DNA from 2 places in the Paenibacillus aurantius genome. Region 1 is predicted to be linked to the other one. Evidence: predicted binding sites of a transcription regulator. Region 1 holds the regulator's gene; the other holds the start of a gene.
What was found. The regulator CtsR, encoded in region 1, represses protease genes until heat stress. The targets are predictions, from matches to a motif close to ATGGTCAATAAAGGTCAAACA.
Positions count from the first base shown of each region.

Region 2: the regulator CtsR is predicted to act here: its motif matches at 2,173-2,193, upstream of clpP (ATP-dependent Clp endopeptidase proteolytic subunit ClpP).

Region 1 covers NZ_CP130318.1:245,586-251,476, forward strand. Annotated here, with positions in the region: rRNA gene MJA45_RS01150 (23S ribosomal RNA) at 1-870, shown strand, start outside; rRNA gene rrf (5S ribosomal RNA) at 945-1,061, shown strand; gene MJA45_RS01160 (CtsR family transcriptional regulator) at 1,429-1,890, shown strand; gene MJA45_RS01165 (protein-arginine kinase activator protein McsA) at 1,903-2,427, shown strand; gene MJA45_RS01170 (protein-arginine kinase McsB) at 2,449-3,510, shown strand; gene clpC (ATP-dependent protease ATP-binding subunit ClpC) at 3,544-5,891, shown strand, end outside.
Region 2 covers NZ_CP130318.1:5,746,503-5,752,393, reverse strand. Annotated here, with positions in the region: gene MJA45_RS25940 (stalk domain-containing protein) at 1-950, shown strand, start outside; gene MJA45_RS25935 (Rieske (2Fe-2S) protein) at 998-1,294, shown strand; gene clpP (ATP-dependent Clp endopeptidase proteolytic subunit ClpP) at 1,452-2,048, opposite strand; tRNA gene MJA45_RS25925 (tRNA-Arg) at 2,249-2,323, opposite strand; gene MJA45_RS25920 (PCYCGC motif-containing (lipo)protein) at 2,540-3,091, shown strand; gene MJA45_RS25915 (sugar-binding transcriptional regulator) at 3,415-4,437, shown strand; gene gap (type I glyceraldehyde-3-phosphate dehydrogenase) at 4,510-5,514, shown strand; gene MJA45_RS25905 (phosphoglycerate kinase) at 5,594-5,891, shown strand, end outside.

The DNA.
Region 1 (5,891 bases):
ACCTGTGAAGATGCAGGTTACCCGCGACAAGACGGAAAGACCCCATGGAGCTTTACTGCAGCTTGATATTGGACTTGGGTACGATCTGTACAGGATAGGTGGGAGCCTAAGAATCATGAGCGCCAGCTTGTGAGGAGGCGACGTTGGGATACCACCCTGATCGTATCTAGGTTCTAACCTCCTCCCGTGAATCCGGGAGAGGGACCGTGTCAGGCGGGCAGTTTGACTGGGGCGGTCGCCTCCTAAAGCGTAACGGAGGCGCCCCAAGGTTCCCTCAGAATGGTTGGAAATCATTCGCAGAGTGCAAAGGCAGAAGGGAGCTTGACTGCAAGACGTACAGGTCGAGCAGGGACGAAAGTCGGGCTTAGTGATCCGGTGGTACCGAATGGAAGGGCCATCGCTCAACGGATAAAAGCTACCCTGGGGATAACAGGCTTATCTCCCCCAAGAGTCCACATCGACGGGGAGGTTTGGCACCTCGATGTCGGCTCATCGCATCCTGGGGCTGAAGTAGGTCCCAAGGGTTGGGCTGTTCGCCCATTAAAGCGGTACGCGAGCTGGGTTCAGAACGTCGTGAGACAGTTCGGTCCCTATCTGTCGCGGGCGCAGGAAATTTGAGAGGAGCTGTCCTTAGTACGAGAGGACCGGGATGGACGTACCGCTGGTGTACCAGTTGTTCCGCCAGGAGCACCGCTGGGTAGCCAAGTACGGACGGGATAAGCGCTGAAAGCATCTAAGCGTGAAGCCCCCCTCAAGATGAGATTTCCCAATTAGTAAGACCCCTTGTAGACGACGAGGTAGATAGGTTCGGCGTGGAAGTGCTGTAAAGCATGCAGCGGACGAATACTAATCGGTCGAGGGCTTATTCATGACCCCACTAGGGGAGCATAAAGGATGAACAAACGTAAGCTTCGAATCCAGTTTTCAGGGTGCAAACTCTGACGTTTGGTGATGATGGCGGAGGGGAACCACGCGTTCCCATCTCGAACACGACCGTTAAGCCCTCCAGCGCCAATGGTACTTAGATCGCAGGATCTTGGGAGAGTAGGACGTTGCCAAGCGAAATGAAGCCTCTCTGGTTAAAGCCAGAGGGGCTTTTTGCTGTTCCAGCGAAGATGGTGCTTAGATCACGGCGAAGCCTGTCTTGGAGGAGTGGATGGCCAAGCGAATTAAAGCCACTCTAGTGAAAACCAGAGGGGCTTTTTTAGAAAAGTAATAGTGAGGGTTTTTTCTTATTCAACGCGGGGGAATTCGGGTATAAATCCTTACGTGCCTTCCCACAATAAGAACAGGCACGGAGAAAGCAGACCCTCTTGGCAAAATAAAAAAATGTGCTATAATATAGTTAAGGTCAAAGAAAGTCAAAGTCAGTCGACTTTTATAAGCTGTTAGGACCGCTAAATTTTCAAAAGATGTGGAGGAGAATGGATGCGGAATGCTTCGGAAATCATCGAACAGTATCTAAAAAATATTCTGATGCAAAGTCCGAATGGAATTATCGAGATCCAGCGCAACGAGCTGGCCGATCAATTTCAATGCGTCCCTTCGCAGATCAATTATGTAATCAGTACCCGCTTTACCCTGGAGAAGGGCTACATCGTCGAAAGCAAAAGGGGCGGCGGAGGATATATAAGGATTCAGAAGGTGGAGCTTTCGTCCCAAGGTGCGATATTGGACCATATTTTTCGGACCATAACGGCGCAGATCGATCAGACGGCATCCGAAGGACTCGTGTATCAACTCCTGGAAGGTGGCTTGATTACCGACCGGGAAGCGAAATTGATCAAGGCGGCGGTCTCCCGGGATGTCTTGCTCTTTAAGCTCCCTCAGAGGGACGAGGTTAGAGCCCGCCTGCTGAAAGCCATGCTAATTTCCCTATTGGGTAAATGAAGGAGGCCTCCCATGAACTGTCAGGAATGCGGCAAAAGGCCGGCTACGCTTCACTTCACGAAGATAGTCAATGGCGAGAAGACGGAATTTCATATATGCGAAGCCTGCGCGCGGGAGAAGGGAGAGCTGATTCCGGGGACACCGAACGGGTTCTCCATTCATAACCTGCTCTCGGGTCTGCTACATTTTGATCCGGCTAATCCGGTTAATACGGGAGCCAAACCTCCTTCCCCCAGCCTGCGGTGCGAGGAGTGCGGATTAACCTACTCCCAATTCAGCAAGCTGGGACGGTTCGGCTGCAGCTCCTGCTACAATTATTTTGCCGATCGGATGGATCCTCTTTTCAAAAGGGTTCACGGAAGCACCTCCCACACAGGGAAGGTTCCCAAGCGGGCCGGAGGAAGAATCCAATTCCGTCGTGATATAGAGAATTTACGAAAAGACATGGCGGATTACATCGAGAAGGAAGAATTCGAACGGGCCGCCAAGGTGAGAGATCAGATCCGCGAATTGGAAAAAAAGGTTTCCGAGATGTAAGATGGAGGGAGGGAGGCCTAAATGACCTTAGACCGTTTTGTAAAAGAAGCTCTAAGCGATTGGATGAGACAAGACGGACCGGACTCGGATATTGTGATCAGCAGCCGGATCCGCATAGCCCGTAACTTGCGTTCCCATCCGTTTCCGATGTTGGCCACGAACCAGCAGTCTGAAGAAGTCTTGGAAAAGGCCTCGGCTGTTTTGGCGAACGACGATTTTAATTCCATTAGCCATTTCTCCTTCGCTCCGTTGTCTGATTTGAATGAACTGGAGAAACGGGTGCTGGTGGAGAAGCATTTGATTAGTCCGAATTTGGCCAATGAATCCCGGAACGGAGCGGTTATTCTTAGCGATAACGAATCCGTCAGCATCATGATTAATGAAGAAGACCATATCCGGATTCAATGCCTGTATTCCGGCCTTCAAATCAAAGAGGCTTGGGATCTGGCGAACCAGATTGACGATATTTTCGAGCAGGACTTGGATTATGCCTTTGATGAGAAGAGAGGGTACCTGACGAGCTGTCCCACGAATGTGGGAACCGGGATCCGCGCCTCCGTCATGATTCACCTGCCGGCGCTGGTCATCACCCAGCAGATCAACCGGATTCTGTCGGCCATCACCCAAGTCGGTCTTGCCGTTCGGGGGCTATACGGAGAAGGCAGCGAGGCAACAGGTAACCTGTTTCAGATTTCCAACCAGATTACCCTCGGCCAGTCGGAAGAGGAGATCATCGATAATCTTTACAGCGTGGTGCGGCAGATCATCGAGCATGAGCGTGCCGCCCGTGCCAAGCTGGTGGCCGAATCGAGGGCGAGGCTGACCGACCGGGTCAAACGATCCTACGGCATCCTGTCCTACGCCGTCATTCTGGACTCCAAAGAAGCGGCACAGCGCTTATCCGATGTCCGTCTGGGAATCGATCTGGGCATGATTCCGAACCTTTCGGCCCAGACCTTGAACGAGCTGCTCGTGATGACGCAGCCGGGATTTTTGCAGCAGTATGCCGGGAAAATGCTGTCGGCGGAGGAGCGAGATCTTCGCCGAGCGGATATGATCCGTGAGCGTTTCGCCCATCAATAATAAGTTTATCATACATTAGTGGAGGTGCTTTTGATGATGTTTGGCAGATTTACGGAACGCGCGCAAAAGGTCCTTGCCCTGGCGCAGGAAGAGGCAGTACGTTTGGGCCATAACAATATCGGCACAGAGCATATTTTACTTGGACTTATCCGCGAAGGGGAAGGCATTGCCGCCAAGGCGCTGATCGCGCTTGGACTCGGCCTGGAGAAGATCCAGGATGAAGTGGAATCTCTCATCGGCCGGGGGCAGGAGCAGCCTACCAACATCGCTTATACCCCGCGTGCAAAGAAAGTAATCGAGCTGTCCATGGATGAAGCCCGGAAGTTGGGGCATACGTACGTAGGAACCGAGCACATCCTGCTTGGCCTGATTCGCGAAGGTGAAGGGGTAGCGGCCCGTGTTCTCAACAACCTGGGCATCTCCCTGAACAAGGCCCGTCAACAGGTGCTTCAGCTGCTGGGCAGCAGCGAGACGGTGTCCTCCAATCATGGCAGCCCGGCGAACGTTAACACGCCTACTCTGGACGGTTTGGCCCGTGACTTGACGGCCTTCGCGAAGGAAGGCAATCTCGATCCGGTCATCGGCCGCAGCAAAGAAATCGAGCGCGTTATTCAAGTACTGAGCCGCCGGACCAAGAACAATCCGGTTCTCATAGGGGAGCCTGGGGTCGGGAAAACGGCCATTGCCGAAGGCCTGGCCCAGAAGATCATCAACAATGAAATTCCGGAAACTTTGCGGGATAAGAGGGTTATGACCCTCGACATGGGCTCCGTTGTAGCCGGAACGAAGTACCGCGGTGAATTCGAAGACCGTTTGAAGAAGATCATGGATGAGATCCGCCAAGCGGGGAACATCATTCTCTTCATTGACGAGCTTCACACGCTGATCGGTGCAGGCGGAGCGGAAGGCGCCATTGACGCCTCCAACATTCTGAAGCCGGCACTGGCCCGCGGCGAGCTGCAGTGCATCGGGGCAACAACCTTGGACGAATACCGCAAGTACATTGAGAAGGACGCCGCTCTGGAGCGCCGCTTCCAGCCGATTACGGTCGACCAGCCGACGGTGGAAGAGGCCATTCAGATTCTTCACGGGCTTCGTGACCGTTATGAAGCTCATCACCGCGTCAAAATTACAGACGATGCCATCGAAGCAGCCGTAAAATTGTCCGACCGCTACATTACGGACCGCTTCCTTCCGGATAAAGCGATCGACCTGATCGACGAAGCCGGCTCCAAGGTTCGCCTGCATTCGTACACCGTTCCTCCAACTTTGAAGGAGATGGAGACGAAGCTGGAGAACGTGCGCAAGGAGAAGGACGCCGCGGTTCAAAGCCAGGAGTTCGAGAAAGCGGCCGCCCTGCGCGATACCGAGCAAAAAATGCGCGAAGAGCTGGAGCAGACGAAGAACGAGTGGAAAGAAAAGCAAGGCCGCACCGATTCGGAAGTAACGCCGGAGGATATTGCTCAAGTGGTGGCCAGCTGGACCGGCATCCCGGTTGTGAAGCTTGCCGAAGAGGAAACCGAACGTCTGCTCAAAATGGAATCTATCCTTCATGAGCGGGTCATCGGCCAGGACGAAGCGGTACGTGCCGTTAGCCGTGCCATCCGCCGCGCCCGCGCCGGTCTGAAGGATGTCAAGCGTCCGATGGGCTCCTTCATCTTCCTGGGCCCGACGGGTGTCGGTAAAACCGAGCTCGCCCGCGCTCTGGCGGAGTCCCTCTTCGGTGACGAGAATGCGGTTATCCGCATAGACATGTCGGAATACATGGAGAAGCATTCTACCTCGCGTCTGGTCGGGGCGCCTCCGGGATATGTTGGCTATGAGGAAGGCGGCCAGCTGACCGAGAAGGTCCGCCGCAAGCCGTATTCCGTTGTCCTGCTCGATGAAATCGAGAAGGCTCACCCGGAAGTGTTCAACATTCTTCTGCAGGTGCTCGAAGACGGCCGCCTGACCGATTCCAAAGGCCGCACGGTAGACTTCCGCAACACGCTGATCATCATGACCTCGAACGTAGGGGCCGAAATGATCAAGAAGAATTCGTCTCTCGGCTTTACGGCCGGAAACGATGCGGGACGCGACTATACCAACATGAAGGATAAAGTGATGGGCGAGCTCAAGAAGAGCTTCCGTCCGGAATTCCTTAACCGGATTGATGAGATCATCGTGTTCCACTCCCTCGAGGAAGAGCACATTGCCCGTATCGTATCGCTTATGGCGAGCGATCTGCGCAAGCGTCTGAAGGAGCAGGAGGTCGACTTCGAACTGACCGACGCGGCAATGTCTTACCTCGCCAAGGAAGGCTTCGACCCGGCTTACGGGGCAAGGCCGCTGCGCCGCGCCATTCAGAAGCATATCGAAGACCGGCTTTCCGAAGAGCTGCT
Region 2 (5,891 bases), 800 kb from region 1:
ACAGCCATTTCTACGGCCTTCCCGCGCTCCCGGCACGGGTGGCGGAGGATCGCTCCCGCCCGCTTATTGTGAGTGACAGCCCGGAGAGCATCAAGGAGAAGGGCATCCTGTACCAGGAGAAGGTGCACGGCAAAGCACGGCTCTATGCCGATCATGTCAACGAGATGGCGGAGAAGGTGCAGTTCGTCATCATGGCGAAGAACACATCCGGCAGGCCGGTCAAAGTGACGACGACGAACAAGGGCGAGGTGTTCCCGTCCAGCTATGCGAACCTCATCGGGCATGAGGCGTCGGTGGATTTTATGCTGCATGATCCGATTCGTGAGGAGCTCGTCATTCCGGCTGGCCAAAGCTATGTTTACGTGCTTATGCCGGATTTCTATCCCGGGCAGGGGGTCAACGTATTCTACGATGTGGAGACCGACGGGGAGGTCGAATTCCAGTTCATCGCAATGGACAATATCGCGAGCCCCAACGCGTACTCGGTGTCGATCTACCGGCCGCTCGATTACGTGGCCAATGTGCGCGGAACGTTCCCGGTCTCCGAGAAGACATGGAACGTCAACCTGAACGGCCTGGCCAAGCCGGCCCGCCTGACGATCGGCGACGGCAAGGAGGATCCGTTCGACAAGGGCTACGACAACCAGCGCAAGCAGGAGGTCTACAACGAAGGCAATTACGGGATGATCTACAAGATTCATGCGGAGCGTCCGGGACGAATGGCGGTGCTTCTGCTGCCCCGGGGAGGTCCGTTCAAGGGGCCATTCAAGGTGAACGGCGAATTCACGATGGCTCCGACCTCCGGGGTGCTGGGCGCCTTCGAGCAGGTCCAGCTGCTGGCCCGGACGACGGGCGAGGAAGAGACCTTCGAGATGGAATTCACCCCGCCGGCCGGCTCGGCCTTTCCGGTGGATCTGATCTTCTACCCGCTGGACGAAGTGAAGCCTTAGAAGACAGGCGGCTTGCCGCTTACCAACCGAAGGAACGAGGTGGGAAAATGAAAGAAGTCATGTTAGGGGAAGAACGGGCCTTCGGCGAGCTGCCGGCGGAGATCGAGATCGACAACCGGCCGTTTTACCTGCTGAAGGACGAGGAGGGGTATCGGCTGCTGTCCCGGACGTGCCCGCATGCCGGCTACCCCGTTGAATTCGAGGACGGGGAGCTGGTGTGCCCGCTGCACGGCTGGACCTTCGAGTATCACTCCGGGAGATGCCAGAACGTGCCGAGCACGGGCTTGGACAGCTATTCCGTCACGATAGTAGAAGGACGCCTGGTAGCCCGCCTGGAGGGCTGACCGCCCTTGCATAAAGCGAAGTAAGCAACAAAAAAACCCGGGGTGCCGGTCCGCTGATAGCGGTTCCGAATCCCGGGTTTTTGTTTTGGCTTGCCCTTGTCCCGTGAGTTTGTTGTCTCGGATATGGGGGCAAGAGGAGAGTAAGGCCTCCAGCTTCTTACAGAACGTCCTTATTGGCCGTTTCGATGACCTTGTCGATACAGCCGTAAGCCAGAGCTTCCTCGGCGGTCATGAAGTAGTCGCGGTCCGTGTCCTTGTCGATGCGCTCGATAGGCTGTCCGGTACGCTCGGCCAGAATCTTGTTCAGCTTCTCGCGAAGCTTGATGATCCGCTTGGCCCGGATTTCGATGTCGCTCGCCTGGCCTTCCGCGCCTCCGAGGGGCTGGTGGATCATGACTTCGCTGTTAGGCAATGCGAAGCGCTTGCCTTTGGCTCCGGCGGTCAGCAGGAACGCTCCCATGGAAGCGGCCATCCCTACACAGATCGTGGAGACGTCGGGCTTGATGAATTGCATCGTATCGTAGATGGCCATTCCCGCGGTGATCGAGCCGCCCGGGCTGTTGATGTAGAGATGAATGTCCTTCTCTGCGTCCTGAGCGGTCAAGAAGAGGAGCTGGGCGATGATCGCATTCGCTATCTGGTCGTTGATGGGGCTTCCGAGAAAAATGATCCGGTCCTTCAGAAGACGCGAGTAAATGTCATAGGCGCGTTCACCGCGTGCATCGGGTTCTACTACCATTGGAATGAAACTCATGAACATGTTCCCCCTATCGTTAAAATATAGTATTGTCAAGCGGGTCCGTTTCTATAAGGCGAGGAAACGGGAAAGAGCAAAAACCTCTGTAAACCATATAACCATAATAACGGATAATGGAACAAAGGTCAAGAAAGGTCAAATGAAGGGACAAAAAAAATCAGCCTACGCTGATCATTCCGGCTTCTTCTTTATGTAAGTGGCGCGCCCGCGAGGAATCGAACCTCGATCTCAGGCTCCGGAGGCCTACGTCATATCCATTGGACCACGGGCGCACAATGCAGTCATCCGATTCAAGAAGAACGGAAGAAGCAAGCAAGAGTTATTATATGATACCCCAAACAAAATTGCAAGACGGAAATTTCAGGAGAGAGAAACAGGCCCCGCGGTTCGCTTTCCGGGTCCGCTGCCTATATAATAAAGGATGAAGGACAACAGTACTTTATCCGCAACAAGATTACCGGATAAGGCACCAGCTTGGAGGGAATGGATTGAAACGCTATCCTCTATTGATTGCCACTGTCATAACCTCTGCCTATCTGCTTGCCGGGTGCGGACAAGCCGATAAGCAAGCCGGTCATGATGATCATACGGTGCATCTCTCGAATCCGGACTCCTCCGGAGCCGGAGCGGTGCCGCTGAAGGCAGGCCAGGTCCAGCTTCCTAACGGCGACCTGCAGGAGAAAACGGCTTCGGCCGACCAGCTTCCGGCCTTCCTGAAGGGACAGCCCGACCGGATGGTGAAGGCCTATCAGGCGGCGGCGAAGAACACCGACCTGCTCCGCTATATCCCCTGCTACTGCGGATGCGGGGAAAGCGCCGGCCACGGAAGCAACCAGAACTGCTTCGTGAAGGAAGTGGCCGCCGACGGCTCCGTCGTATGGGACGATCACGGCACCCGCTGCGGCGTCTGTGTGACGATTGCGGAGACCGCCGTTAAAATGAAGCAGGACGGCAAGCCGGCGAAGGAGATCCGGGCCGCCATCGACAAGGCCTACGGCAAAGGCTTCGCCCCGCCGACCAAGACCCCTCTGCCTTCTTAAGGAGGGCCCCACGGATAGAGACGGAGCCACGTTATCCGGTAGAGGAAACCTGGCTTTCATCGCTTTCGGCCGAGGCCGCCAGAAGCTCTGCCTTAGGGCAGGGCTTCTTTGCTTTCATAAAGGAACCAAAGGCCGGGACAGGCTTCCGGGAGCAAGGTCTGAAAAATATTTTGAAAGAAACCGTTTCCGAAGGCGGCTGCGGTTTGCAATTCATGCCAGGATTCGCTACAATAATGGTGCAGCTAATTTTTTTTGCTCTACCTGGGACTTAAAATGTGTATGCGGGACTTTTCGTGTCCAGCCTATCGCAGGAGTGATGGATGATGAGGGCGATTCTAAATATTCAGAAGCAGCTTATGCCCGATCTGCTGGACGTCATGAAGAAACGGTACACGATTTTGCGTCATATCGCGGCTTCCCGGCTTATCGGAAGGCGCACCCTCGCCGCTTCGCTCAACATGACGGAGCGGGTGCTGAGGGCGGAAGCGGATTTTCTGAAGGAGCAGGGGCTGGTGGACATCGACCCGGCGGGCATCCGCCTCACGGAGGCGGGCCAGAAGGTGCTCGATGAGATGGAGCCGATGGCGAAGGAGCTCTTCGGGCTGTCCGAGCTCGAGGAGAAGATCCGTGACACGTTCCATATCAGCCAGGTGATCATCGTACCGGGCGATTCTGACACTTCTCCTTATACGAAGAAGGAGATGGGCCGGGCCGGCGCTTCCGCCCTGCGCCGCTATGTAAGCCAGGAAACGGTCATAGCCGTTACCGGCGGCTCGACGATGGCCGAAGTAGCGACTCACCTGTCCCCGACAACGGCGCTTAAAGGCAGCTGGTTCGTGCCGGCCCGGGGCGGATTGGGAGAAAGCGTGGAGTTCCAGGCGAACACCATTGCCTCGACGATGGCGAAGAAGACCGGCGGCCAGTACCGGCTGCTGCACGTCCCCGACCACCTGGGGGAGGAAGCCTATCAATCTCTTATCCAGGAGCCGAACATCCGCGAGCTGATCGAGGTGATCCGCTCGGCACGGATTGTCCTGCACGGAATCGGGGAAGCTAATGTTATGGCCAAACGCCGCCGTGCGGACGAGGCCACTTTTAGCGCGCTTGCCCGGGAAGGGGCTCTCGCGGAAGCTTTCGGCTACTATTTTGACAGAGACGGTGTCGTGGTACATAAGATGCCCACCGTCGGACTCCGGCTGGAGGATATCCAGCAGACCGAAACGGTCATTGCGGTGGCCGGAGGGAAGAGCAAGGGGGAAAGCATCGCTTCCGTGCTCCGGTTCGGGCACGAGGATGTGCTGGTCACCGATGAGGCGGCCGCACGGGAGATGCTGAACTACACTTAAGTGATCTTGACGGTCTTTTGCCGTCTTGAGATAAATGCAGCATACAAAACATTTTCTAGGAGGAATTTACTCATGGTTAAGGTTGGTATTAACGGTTTTGGACGTATCGGTCGTAACGTATTCCGCGCCGCACTGAACAATCCCGAAGTGGAAGTTGTAGCGGTTAACGATTTGACGGACGTGAAAATGCTTGCTCATTTGCTCAAATATGACACCACTCACGGCAGACTGGACGCAACGGTAGAAGCAGGCGAAGGCGAGCTGATCGTTAACGGTAAATCCGTTAAAGTTTTTGCTGAGCGCAATCCGGAAAACCTTCCTTGGGGCTCCCTCGGCGTTGAAATCGTAGTAGAATCCACGGGGATCTTCACGGACAAGGCGAAAGCCGAAGCCCACAAAAAAGGCGGAGCCAAGAAGGTTATCATCTCCGCACCGGCTACGAACGAAGACATCACGATCGTTATGGGCGTTAACGAAGACAAATACGATGCGGCCAGCCACGACATCATCTCCAACGCTTCTTGTACGACGAACTGCCTGGCTCCTTTCGCCAAAGTTCTGAACGACAAGTTCGGCATCGTAAAAGGCATGATGACGACCGTTCACTCCTACACGAACGACCAAAGCGTACTCGACCTGCCGCACAAAGACGCCCGCCGTGCCCGTGCCGCTGCCGAGAACATCATTCCTTCGACGACCGGTGCCGCGAAAGCCGTATCCCTCGTCCTGCCTGAGCTGAAAGGGAAGCTGAACGGGATGTCGTTCCGTGTTCCGACTCCTAACGTTTCCGTAACGGATCTGGTTGTTGAAGTCAGCCGGAACGTAACGGTGGACGAAGTGAACAGCGCTCTGCAGGAAGCGGCTAACGGCCCGCTGAAAGGCATCCTGAACTACTCCGAAGAGCCGCTCGTTTCGAGCGACTACAACGGCGACCCGGCTTCCTCCACGATTGACGCTCTGTCCACCATGGTGGTAGGCGACAACATGCTGAAGGTCGTTTCCTGGTATGACAACGAATGGGGCTACTCGAACCGCGTGGTTGACCTGGCTGCGTTCATCGCCAAGCAAGGCCTGTAATTCATAACCGGCGGCAAAAGGGAGAAGCGATTCTCCTTTTTGTCGTTCCATCCATCCCCACTATCACGAGGAGGTTCCCATGAACAAGAAGAGTGTACGCGACGTGGAAGTAAGCGGCAAAAAAGTGTTCGTGCGCGTGGATTTCAACGTTCCCCTGGAGAACGGCAAAATCACCGACGATACGCGGATCCGTGAAACGCTTCCGACGATTAAGTATTTGTCCGATAACGGAGCGAAGGTTATTCTGGCGAGCCACCTGGGCCGTCCGAAGGGCCAAGTCGTGGAAGAGCTGCGCCTGACACCTGCGGCGGAGCGCCTGTCCGAGCTGCTCGGCAAGCCGGTGGCGAAAGCCGACGAAGCAACGGGCGACGCCGTTA